DNA from 3 places in the Streptomyces sp. DSM 118878 genome. Region 3 is predicted to be linked to each of the others. Evidence: riboswitches for the same ligand, from Rfam matches in the RefSeq annotation. Region 3 holds a riboswitch; each other region holds the start of a gene.
The links. Region 3 has a riboswitch for cobalamin ahead of ACRAKF_RS25750 (ribonucleoside-diphosphate reductase subunit alpha). Riboswitches for the same ligand answer to the same signal wherever they lie in the genome.
Positions count from the first base shown of each region.

Region 1: another riboswitch for cobalamin. It lies ahead of ACRAKF_RS12095 (ABC transporter substrate-binding protein); the one in region 3 lies ahead of ACRAKF_RS25750 (ribonucleoside-diphosphate reductase subunit alpha).
Region 2: another riboswitch for cobalamin. It lies ahead of cobN (cobaltochelatase subunit CobN); the one in region 3 lies ahead of ACRAKF_RS25750 (ribonucleoside-diphosphate reductase subunit alpha).

Region 1 is NZ_CP193622.1:2,764,981-2,768,247, forward strand. Features, by position in the region: gene ACRAKF_RS12090 (FecCD family ABC transporter permease) at 1-994, opposite strand, end outside; gene ACRAKF_RS12095 (ABC transporter substrate-binding protein) at 1,036-2,088, opposite strand; cobalamin riboswitch at 2,155-2,340, opposite strand; gene ACRAKF_RS12100 (VOC family protein) at 2,348-2,788, opposite strand; gene ACRAKF_RS12105 (helix-turn-helix domain-containing protein) at 2,794-3,267, opposite strand, start outside.
Region 2 is NZ_CP193622.1:6,630,939-6,634,205, reverse strand. Features, by position in the region: gene ACRAKF_RS29405 (precorrin-8X methylmutase) at 1-240, opposite strand, end outside; gene cobG (precorrin-3B synthase) at 252-1,604, opposite strand; cobalamin riboswitch at 1,719-1,839, shown strand; gene cobN (cobaltochelatase subunit CobN) at 1,883-3,267, shown strand, end outside.
Region 3 is NZ_CP193622.1:5,762,216-5,765,482, forward strand. Features, by position in the region: gene ACRAKF_RS25750 (ribonucleoside-diphosphate reductase subunit alpha) at 1-1,535, opposite strand, end outside; cobalamin riboswitch at 1,665-1,787, opposite strand; gene mctP (monocarboxylate uptake permease MctP) at 1,922-3,267, opposite strand, start outside.

The DNA of each region.
Region 1 (3,267 bases), 3.0 Mb from region 3:
CCACGAACGCCGGTACTCCGATGAGTGACGTCACCACGCCCACCGGTACCTCCTGGGGATCGAGGGCCGTACGGGCCAGAGTGTCCACCCAGACCAGGAAGACCGCCCCGGCGAGCGCCGTGACGGGGAGCAGCCGGGCGTGGCCCGAGCCGACGAGCGCGCGGGCGGCGTGCGGCAGGACCAGGCCGACGAAGCCGATGGCGCCCGCCGAGCTGACGAGGGCCGCGGTCAGCAGCGCCGTCACGCAGAGGAGGACGAGGCGGGTGCGGGCCACCCGTACGCCCAGGGTCGCCGCCGCCTCCTGGCCGAACGCGAAGGCGTCGAGCGTACGGGCGTGGCCCAGGCAGATCAGCAGACCGAGGGCCAGCACCGCCGCGCACATCCACACGTCCGTCCAGCCGGCCCCGCTGAGCGAGCCGAGGAGCCAGAACAGCACGCCACGGGTGGTCTCGGCGTCGCCCGCGGTGAGGATGAGGAACGACGTCAGCGCGGAGAAGAGCTGCATGGCGGCCACGCCGGACAGTACGACCCGGTCCGTGGAACCGCCGAGGGTGTGGCTCAGGAGCAGCACCAGGGCGAACGAGCACAGCGCCCCGGCGAAGGCGCCCGTCGAAATCGACAGCGCTCCCCCGCCGACGCCGAGGACCACCACCGCGACCGCGCCCGTGGACGCGCCCGAGGACACCCCGAGGACGAACGGGTCGGCGAGCGGGTTGCGGAGCAGGGACTGCATGACCGCTCCGCAGACCGCGAGGCCCGCGCCGCAGACCGCGGCGAGCAGGGTGCGCGGCATCCGCAGGTTCCAGACGATGCCGTCCCTGATCGGGGTGAGCCGCGTCTCTCCCCAGCCGAGGTGCGCGGCCACCGCCGACCACACGTCGGCCACGGAGATGTCGGCGGGGCCGATGGTGACGGCCACCGCCACGGAGAGCACGAGTACGGCGACTCCGGCCGGCCACAGCAGGCTGCGGCACAGCGGATTCCGGCGCAGCAGGCCCCGGCGCGGCAGGTCCTGCGTCACGGGGGCGGCGGACGTCACTTGACGAGCCCGAACTTCCGCAGCCCGGCGGCCACTTGTTCGACGCCGTCGACGGTACGGATCGTGGGGTTCATCGCCTGGCCGCTCAGCAGCACGTACCGCTTCTTCTTGACGGCGGTCAGGTTCTTGGTCGCCGGGTTGGACTCAAGGAACCTGATCTTCGCCGCGGCGGACTCCGCCGACTGCGACTTGCGGGTCAGGTCGCCGATGACGAGGACGTCGGGGTCGCGGTCGGCGACGGTCTCCCAGTTGATCTGGGGCCATTCCTCGTGGGTGTCGTCGAAGACGTTCTCGGCGCCGAGCTCGCGCGTGATGATCCCGGGTGCGCCGCAGCAGCCCGCCATGTACGGGGCGTCGGAGTTGGCGAACCAGTAGAGGAGGGAGGTGTCGGAGGCGTCGATGTCCTCGGTGGCCCTGGCCACGCGGCCCTTCAGCTCCGCCACCAGTTTCTCGCCGCGCTTCTCGACGCCGAAGACCTTCGCCAGGTCCCGTACCTCGCCGTAGACGGTGTCCATGGTGAGGGTCTTCACGCGCTTGCCGTCGCCGCCGCCGTCGTTGTCCTTGCCCGCGCAGTCGCTGGGCGAGACGTAGACGGGGACGCCGAGGTCGGTGAACTTGGCGCGGTCGGCGACGCCGCCCTTGCCGACGGTGTAGAGGAAGGAGGCGCTGACGAAGTCGGGTTCCTTGGAGAGGACCTTCTCCAAGGCGGGGTAGCGGTCGGCGAGCCGCTCCACCCCCGCGTTGTCCTTCTCCAGGTTCTTCAGGACCGGGTCGGTCCAGGTGCCGGTGCCCGCCATGCGGTCGGCGAGGCCGAGGGAGAGCAGGATCTCCGTGGAGCCCTGGTCGAGCGAGACGGCTCGCTGGGGCGGGGCCTTGACCTCGGTCTTCTCGCCGCAGGAGGCGACCGTCACGGGGTAGCCGTCCCGCGCGGCCCCTGCCGTCCCGCCCTCGCCGGCGGAACCGCCGCCGCAGGCGGTCAGCGTCGCGAGCACTCCCGCGCAGCACAGGGTCAACAGGGTCGACTGAAGTATTCGGGCTTTCGAGGACACGTGATCCCTTGAGTCTCACGGCTCATACGCGGAGCCTGGCCTGCGTCACGGCCTCTGCCGCCCGGTGTGCGGGCAGAGGCGCCAGCAGGTCTTCGGACTCGGGATCGACCGGGCGGAACGCCTTCCCGGGCGTCCGTGGACGCCCAGTGGCCGTGTGCTCCGCCCGTCCCCCTCACCGCTGCGCGTCAGTTCCGGATTCGCACCGGATTCCCTGGCCCAAGTGTGGGTTTGACTGGCTTGCGCAAGTTATCACGCGGGCTCAGAGGGTCTGGCCGGGCCTCGGCTCCCCGCGGTAGGTGCCGAAGAACCAGCGGTTGCCCTCGGGATCGGCGATGCCGAACTCACGACTGCCGTACGGTTTGTCCCCGATCTCCGCGGTGATCTTCACGCCGGCCTCGGTCAGGCGGGCGTACAGGGCGTCCACCTGGTCGGTGACGACGTAGGCGCCGGAGGTACCGGGCTTGCCGCACGTGCCGTCGGCCGCGGCCGGGTCGTACGAGCCGAGCATGATCCCGCCGCCCTCCGGCCAGTCGAGCTGGGCGTGGGCGACGCGGTCGCCGTCCTCGTACACGGCGGTGCGCAGGAAGCCGACGGTGCCGACGAGGAAGTCGATCAGCGCGTGGGCGTCCTCGGCCTGGAAGGTGGGCCAGATGGTGGGGGCGGGTGGGGGGTTCTGGGTGGGGTTCTGTGTGGTGTCCATGCCTTTTACTCTCCGTCCGGGCTGTGTGCCCCGGCTTGGATATTCCGGCACTCTTCGGCCAGCCAGCCGGTGGGGCTGGCTCCCGTGTACTGCCGGAAGTCCCGTACGAGGTGGGAGTGGTCGTAGTAGCCGCAGTCGGCCGCGATCCGGGCCAGGTCCTGCGGGGTGCCCGTCCCGGCGGCGCGGACCACGGCGGTCTTGGCGTGCTGGAATCGCATCAGGCGCGCCACCTGCTTCGGGGCGAGGCCCGTCTCGGCGCGGAAGAGCGAGGTCAGGCGGCGTTCGCTGAGCGCCACGTGCCGGGACAGGCCGCCGAGGGTGCCCGCGCCGCGGTGCCTTGCCAGCCAGGCCCAGGCCTCGGCTACCTCCGGGCGTACGGAACCGGCCGCCCGGTCGTCGGCGGCGCGGCGGCGCAGGTAGGCGGAGAGGGCGGCGAAGCGGTCCTCCCAGTCGTCGAGCTCGCAGAGTCGCTCACGGAG
Region 2 (3,267 bases), 870 kb from region 3:
CGCGACCATGTTCGCGTCGCACAGGATCGGGGCGCCGTCGCGCAGCGCCTTGCGGGCGTCGGCGACCACGCGAGGGCTGAAGGCGAGGTCGCGGACGAGGTCGACCATGCCGCAGGCGTGGATCATCCGCACCGCGACCTGGCTGACGTCGGCGGGCAGACCCGCGAGGTCCGCCTCCGCGCGGATGGTGGCAAAGGACTCGCGGTAGATCGCCGCGCCGTCCTTCTCGTAGTCGAACACTGTGCTCTCGCTCATTTCGTGGCCGTTGTGGTGGTGGCCGTTGTTGTGGTTGCCGATGTCGTACGCGTACGTGCCTGTGCCGTACGTGCCGTGGTGACCGCCTCTGTGAGGGTGGTGCCGGTCACGGGGGTCGCCGTGCCGCCGGTGCGCGCCGTCACCTCGTACCGCCCCTCACCGGTGGCGAGTACGTCGATCCAGTCACCGCGCGGGTGTCCGCAGCGGCGCTCGCAGCCCGACCAGTGGACGGGCAGGCCGCCGAGGCCCGGCACGGCGTCCGCGCGGACGTCGGCGAGGGACTTGGCGCAGCCGGGGCGTCCGGTGCAGGCGCCGACGCCGAGCCAGGGTGACGCGGGGTCGGTGATGAACCCGGCGTCGGCCAGTGCGGCCAGGCGGGCGTGGGCCGCCGTCGCGTCGGCGAAGCCGGGGAGGACGAAGCCACGCCACGGGGTGACCCGCAGTTCGTCGGCGGGCAGCGGCAGGAGGGCCCGCCACTGGGCGGCGGTGACCCGGCCGAGCGGGGCGTTGACGGCGACCGCACGGCCGATGACCCCGGGCGGCGGCGCAACCGCCGGCTCCCCCGCACTCGGCGTCAGCGGCTCCCCCGCGGCCAGCGGCTCCCCGGTCGTCGGCGCCGCCGGGATCGACGCCCGCCGCAGCGCCTCGGCGACCCCCGCCTCGCAGCCGCGAGGCAGTTCCCGCACCCGCCAGGCCCCGTTCCCCGCCTCACGCGCCGCGGCGAGGAACGCCCCGGCCGCGGCGAGGGCGGCGCGCGGGGCGTCCGCGGCGGCCACCCGCAGCGCCACGGCCCCGACCCGCACGACCGCCGTCCCGCCCGATTCTGCGATCAAGGTCACATCGCCGCCGAGCCCCGCCATGTCTCCGCGCCCGTCGTCGAGGGCGAACAGGAAGCGGCCGGACAGCGCGGTGGTCCACTCCTCCGCGCAGAGCAGCCCGTCCAGCTCACGGGCCCACAACTGCACGTCAGCGAGGCCTTTTCCGTCGATTCCGGCGAGCGGGGAGGCCACGATGTTCCGTACGCGTTCATGGCGCGCGGAGGGCAGCAGGCCGGCGTCCGCGAGCAGCGCGGCCAGGGGGGAGCCGCAGTCCTCGGCGAGGCCGCGCAGCTCGACGTTGCCGCGCGAGGTGACGCTGAGCCGGCCGTCCGCGAGGCGCTCCGCCGCGTCGGCCAGGACCAGCGCCTGACGGCCGGTCAGGAGCCCTGCGGGCAGCCGGAGTCGGACCAGCGCACCGTCGTCGGCGAGGTGCGGGCGCAGGGCTCCGGGACAGGCGTCGCCCCGGTCACGTATGAGGGATTCGCCCTTGTTCGTGGAGGTCGCTCGGGTGGGCGGCATGGCGGCGAGCATACCCACGCGCTTCCGGGCAGTCGCCTCCCGACGAGGGCCGTCGGGGCAGCCTGCCGCCCGCTCCGGCGCGGGCAGGACTTACTATGCAGACGGCGGTCCGCCAGGTCCGCCGACGCCAGCGACGGCGTGGGCCCGACAGGGGCCCGAAGGAGGAAGCCCGGTGTGAATCCGGCGCGGTCCCGCCACTGTGAGCCCCACCCACGTGGGGTGAGCCAGGAACTCCTGCCGTCCATACGACCACCCGGGGCGCGGACACCCCGAGGAAGGCCTGCGCCCGCATGCTTCTGCTGCTGTCGACCTCCGACACCGATCTGCTCAGCGCCCGCGCGGCGGGGGGTCCGGTCGACTACCGGTTCGCCAACCCCTCCCGCCTGGACCTCGCCGAGCTGCCCTCCCTGCTCGACGGCGCCGACCTGGTCGTCGTACGCCTTCTCGGCGGTGTCCGTGCCTGGCAGGACGGCCTGGACCAGCTCACCGCCAGCGGTCTGCCGGTGGTCGTGCTCACCGGTGAGCAGGCGCCCGACGCCCAGCTCATGGCCTCCTCCACGGTGCCGATCGGCATCGCCGCCGAGGCGCACGCCTACCTCGCGCACGGCGGCCCCGCCAACCTGGAGCAGCTCGCCCGCTTCCTCTCCGACACGGTGCTGCTCACCGGCCACGGCTTCGAGCCGCCCGCGGCGGCGCCGTCCTGGGGCCCGCTTGAGCGCGCCGCGCGTGACGTCGAAGGCCCGACCGTGGCGGTGCTCTACTACCGGGCCCACCACATGAGCGGCAACACCGCGTTCGTGGACGCCCTGTGCGGCGCGATCGAGGACGCGGGCGCCCGCCCGCTGCCGCTGTACGTGGCCTCGCTGCGCGCCCCGGAGCCGGAGCTGATCGAGGAGCTGCGCGCGGCGGACGCCATCGTGACGACGGTCCTCGCGGCGGGCGGCACCAAGCCCGCCGAGGCGTCGGCCGGCGGTGACGACGAGTCCTGGGACGCGGGCGCGCTGACCGGCCTCGACGTGCCGATCCTCCAGGCGCTCTGCCTGACCGGGTCGCGTTCGGCCTGGCAGGAGAACGACGAGGGCGTCTCGCCGCTCGACGCGGCCAGCCAGATCGCGGTGCCGGAGTTCGACGGGCGGCTGATCACCGTGCCGTTCTCGTTCAAGGAGATCGACGAGGACGGCCTGCCCGCCTATGTCGCCGACGCCGAGCGCGCGGCCCGCGTCGCCGGGATCGCCGTGCGGCACGCCCGTCTGCGGCACATCCCGGCCGCCGACAAGCGCCTGGCCCTGGTCCTCTCCGCGTACCCGACCAAGCACTCCCGCATCGGCAACGCGGTGGGCCTCGACACCCCCGCGTCCGCCGTCGCGCTGCTCCGCAGGCTCATCGACGAGGGCTACGACTTCGGACCCACCGAGGAGATCCCGGGCCTGGTCTCCGGCGACGGCGACGAGCTGATCCGCGCGCTGATCGACGCGGGCGGCCACGACCAGGACTGGCTCACCGAGGAGCAGCTCGCCGCCAACCCCGTCCGCATCCCGGCCGCCGCCTACAAGCGCTGGTACGCGACGCTGCCGCAGGAGCTGCGGGAGTCCGTCGAGGAGCACTGGGGGCCGCCGCCCGGCGAGATGTTCCTCGACCGCTCCCGCGTGGACGCCGGCGGTGACCCCGAGGGTGA
Region 3 (3,267 bases):
TTGGAGCGCCGGGCCTGGTCGGTCGGGTAGAAGTTGATGTCGACGACGCGGTCGAGGAAGGTGACGGCGGTACGGACGGTCTCGTCGAGCCGCTGCCAGTCGATGTCACCGGCGGCCGTGTCCACGAACGCGCCGAGGTTGACCGAGCCGAGGTTGCAGACCGCCGTCTCGCCGTCGTCCGTGACCTCCAGGATCTCCGTGCAGAGGTTGGAGGAGTGCACGGTGTGGCCGGGCTCCGCCGTCTGGTTGGCGGTGCGGTTGGCGGCGTCCTTGAACGTCATCCAGCCGTTGCCGGTCTGCGCGAGGGTGCGCATCATGCGGCCGTACAGCTCCCGGGCCGGGAGGGTCTTCTTCGCGAGCCCGGCGGCCTCCGCCCCGCGGTAGGCGGCGTCGAACTCCTCGCCCCACAGATCCACGAGGTCGGGCACGTCGGCGGGGGAGAACAGCGACCAGTCCTGGTCGGCGGCGACCCGGCGCATGAACTCGTCCGGGATCCAGTGCGCGAGGTTGAGGTTGTGCGTGCGGCGCGCGTCCTCACCGGTGTTGTCCCGCAGTTCGAGGAACTCCTCGATGTCGGAGTGCCAGGTCTCCAGGTAGACCGCGGCGGCGCCCTTGCGCCGGCCGCCCTGGTTCACGGCGGCGACCGAGGCGTCGAGGGTCTTCAGGAACGGCACGATGCCGTTGGAGTGGCCGTTCGTGCCGCGGATCAGCGAACCGCGGGAACGGATGCGGGAGTACGAGAGTCCGATGCCGCCCGCGTGCTTGGAGAGGCGCGCGACCTGGTGGTAGCGGTCGTAGATCGAGTCCAGCTCGTCCAGCGGGGAGTCGAGGAGGTAGCAGGAGGACATCTGCGGGTGGCGGGTGCCGGAGTTGAAGAGCGTCGGCGACGAGGGCAGGTAGTCCAGGCGGCTCATCAGGCCGTACAGCGCGGCGACCTCGTCCACCGCGCGGGCACCCTCGTCCTCCGCGAGGCCGCTCGCGACGCGCAGCATGAAGTGCTGCGGGGTCTCGATGACCTGGCGGGTGAGGGGGTGGCGCAGCAGATAGCGGCCGTGCAGGGTGCGCAGGCCGAAGTAGCCGAAGCGGAAGTCGGCGCCGTCCGCGAGAGCCGCGTCCACCAGCGCGTCGAGCCGGGCCGCGTGCTCCGTCACGAACGACGCCGTGCGGTCGGCGATCAGACCCTCGCGGTGGCCCACCGCGATGGAGTCGGTGAAGGAGCGCACGCCCTGCGTCGCCGCTTCCTCGCGGATGCCGATCGAGAGCAGCCTGGCCGCGAGCTTCGAGTACTCCGGGTCCTCGGAGATGAGCCCCGCGGCGGCCTCGGTGGCGAGCTCCCGCAGCTCCGCCTCGTCGGCACGGGCCGAGCGGCCCCGCAGCGCGGCGGCGGCGACCCGGCCGGGGTCGGCGTCGGGCAGGTCGGCGGTGAGGTCGGTCAGGGTGCGCAGCAGCGCGGTTCCCGGGCCGTCGGTTCCTTCGCCGCCCTCGGCGGTCGGCGGCTTCGTCGCTGACGCTGGTTCGGCAGGCGCGATGGTCACGTGGGGCACTCCCTCGCTCGGCTCTGGGCCAGGGGAGGGGAAGGCGCACGGGCAGCACGCGCGCAGGGCGGTGCACCACGTCCACCGGCCCACTCCGCGAGGCCCGGACGGTCGGCACCCGGGCCGGACGGCACGGGTGCGCTGCCGACAGGTCTTCGGACTCCGCGTACGCCAAATGCGTACACGTACACCGTTGCGGGACAGTTCCGGACTTGCACCGGATTCCCCTGCGGCGACAGCGAGCATGAGCATACATCTTGTGCTGGCTCGCCGAAGCGGGCCCACATCTTGTGTCGGTACGCGGAGATGACGCAGGGCCGCCGGTTGCCCGGCGGCCCTGCGTCATCTCCGGAGAGGGCCCCCGGGGGCCCGTGCGAGGGGTGCGGTCAGTGGGCGGCGCCCGCGGTGGCCGGGGGCAGTTCCGTGGCGACGCCGGGGTCTCCCGCGTCCGCGGTGTAGTCCTCGGGCGAGGTCTCGTCGATGCCGTCGGGGGCCTTCATGGCCCTCAGGACGAAGGTGAGGACCACCGTCACGACGACGTTCAGGACGAACGCGGTGAGGCCGATGTAGCCGATCTCGCCGATGCCGGGGATCTCGTCGGAGGAGCCGCCGAAGTGCTTCTGCGAGGGAGAGGCGACGCCGTACGCGGCCAGGGTGCCGTAGAGCATGCCGACCGCCCATCCGGCCAGCAGCGCCCAGCGGTGGAACCAGCGCGTGAACAGGCCGCCGACCAGCGCGGGCATGGTCTGGAGGATCCAGATGCCGCCGAGGAGCTGGAAGTTGATCGCGACGGTCTTGTCCATGGTGAGGACGAAGGCCAGCGCGCCGACCTTCACCAGGAGCGAGACCAGCTTGGAGACCTTGGTCTCCTGCGCGGGCGTCGCGTCCGGCCTGATGAAGTCCTTGTAGATGTTGCGGGTGAAAAGGTTCGCGGCGGCGATCGACATGATGGCGGCGGGGACGAGCGCGCCGATGCCGATCGCGGCGAAGGCGACGCCCGTGAACCAGTCGGGGAACATGTTCTCGAAGAGCTGCGGGATCGCGAGCTGCCCGTTCTCCACCTTGACCCCGGCCGCGATCGCCATGAAGCCGAGCAGCGCGAGCAGGCCGAGCATCAGCGAGTACAGCGGCAGGATCGTGGTGTTGCGGCGGATCACGTCGCGGCTCTTGGAGGAGAGCGTCGCCGTGATCGAGTGCGGGTACATGAAGAGCGCGAGCGCGGAGCCGAGGGCCAGTGTCGCGTACGTCCACTGCCCGGTCTGCGCCGGCGCCAGGCCCGCGACGGGTTTGCCCGCGGCGTCGTTGGCGGCGGAGAACTTGGCGTCGGCCGCCCGGAAGATCTCGTCGAACCCGCCCAGCTTGATCGGGATGTAGATGATCGCCACGGCGATGACGAGGTAGATCAGGCCGTCCTTCACGAACGCGATCAGGGCGGGGGCGCGCAGACCCGAGGAGTACGTGTACGCCGCGAGCACCGCGAAGGCGATGAGGAGCGGCAGGTCCTTGATGAACCAGTTGGTGTCGGGGCCGCCGCCGACGCCCATGACGTCCAGCACGGCCTGGATGCCCACGAGTTGGAGCGCGATGTACGGCATCGTGGCGAGGATGCCGGTGACCGCGACCGCCAGGGAGAGCCCCTTGGAGCCGAAGCGTCCGCGCACGAAGTCCGAGGTCGTCACATAGCCGTGCTTGTGCGAGACCGACCAGAGCCGCGGCAGGAAGGTGAAGATCA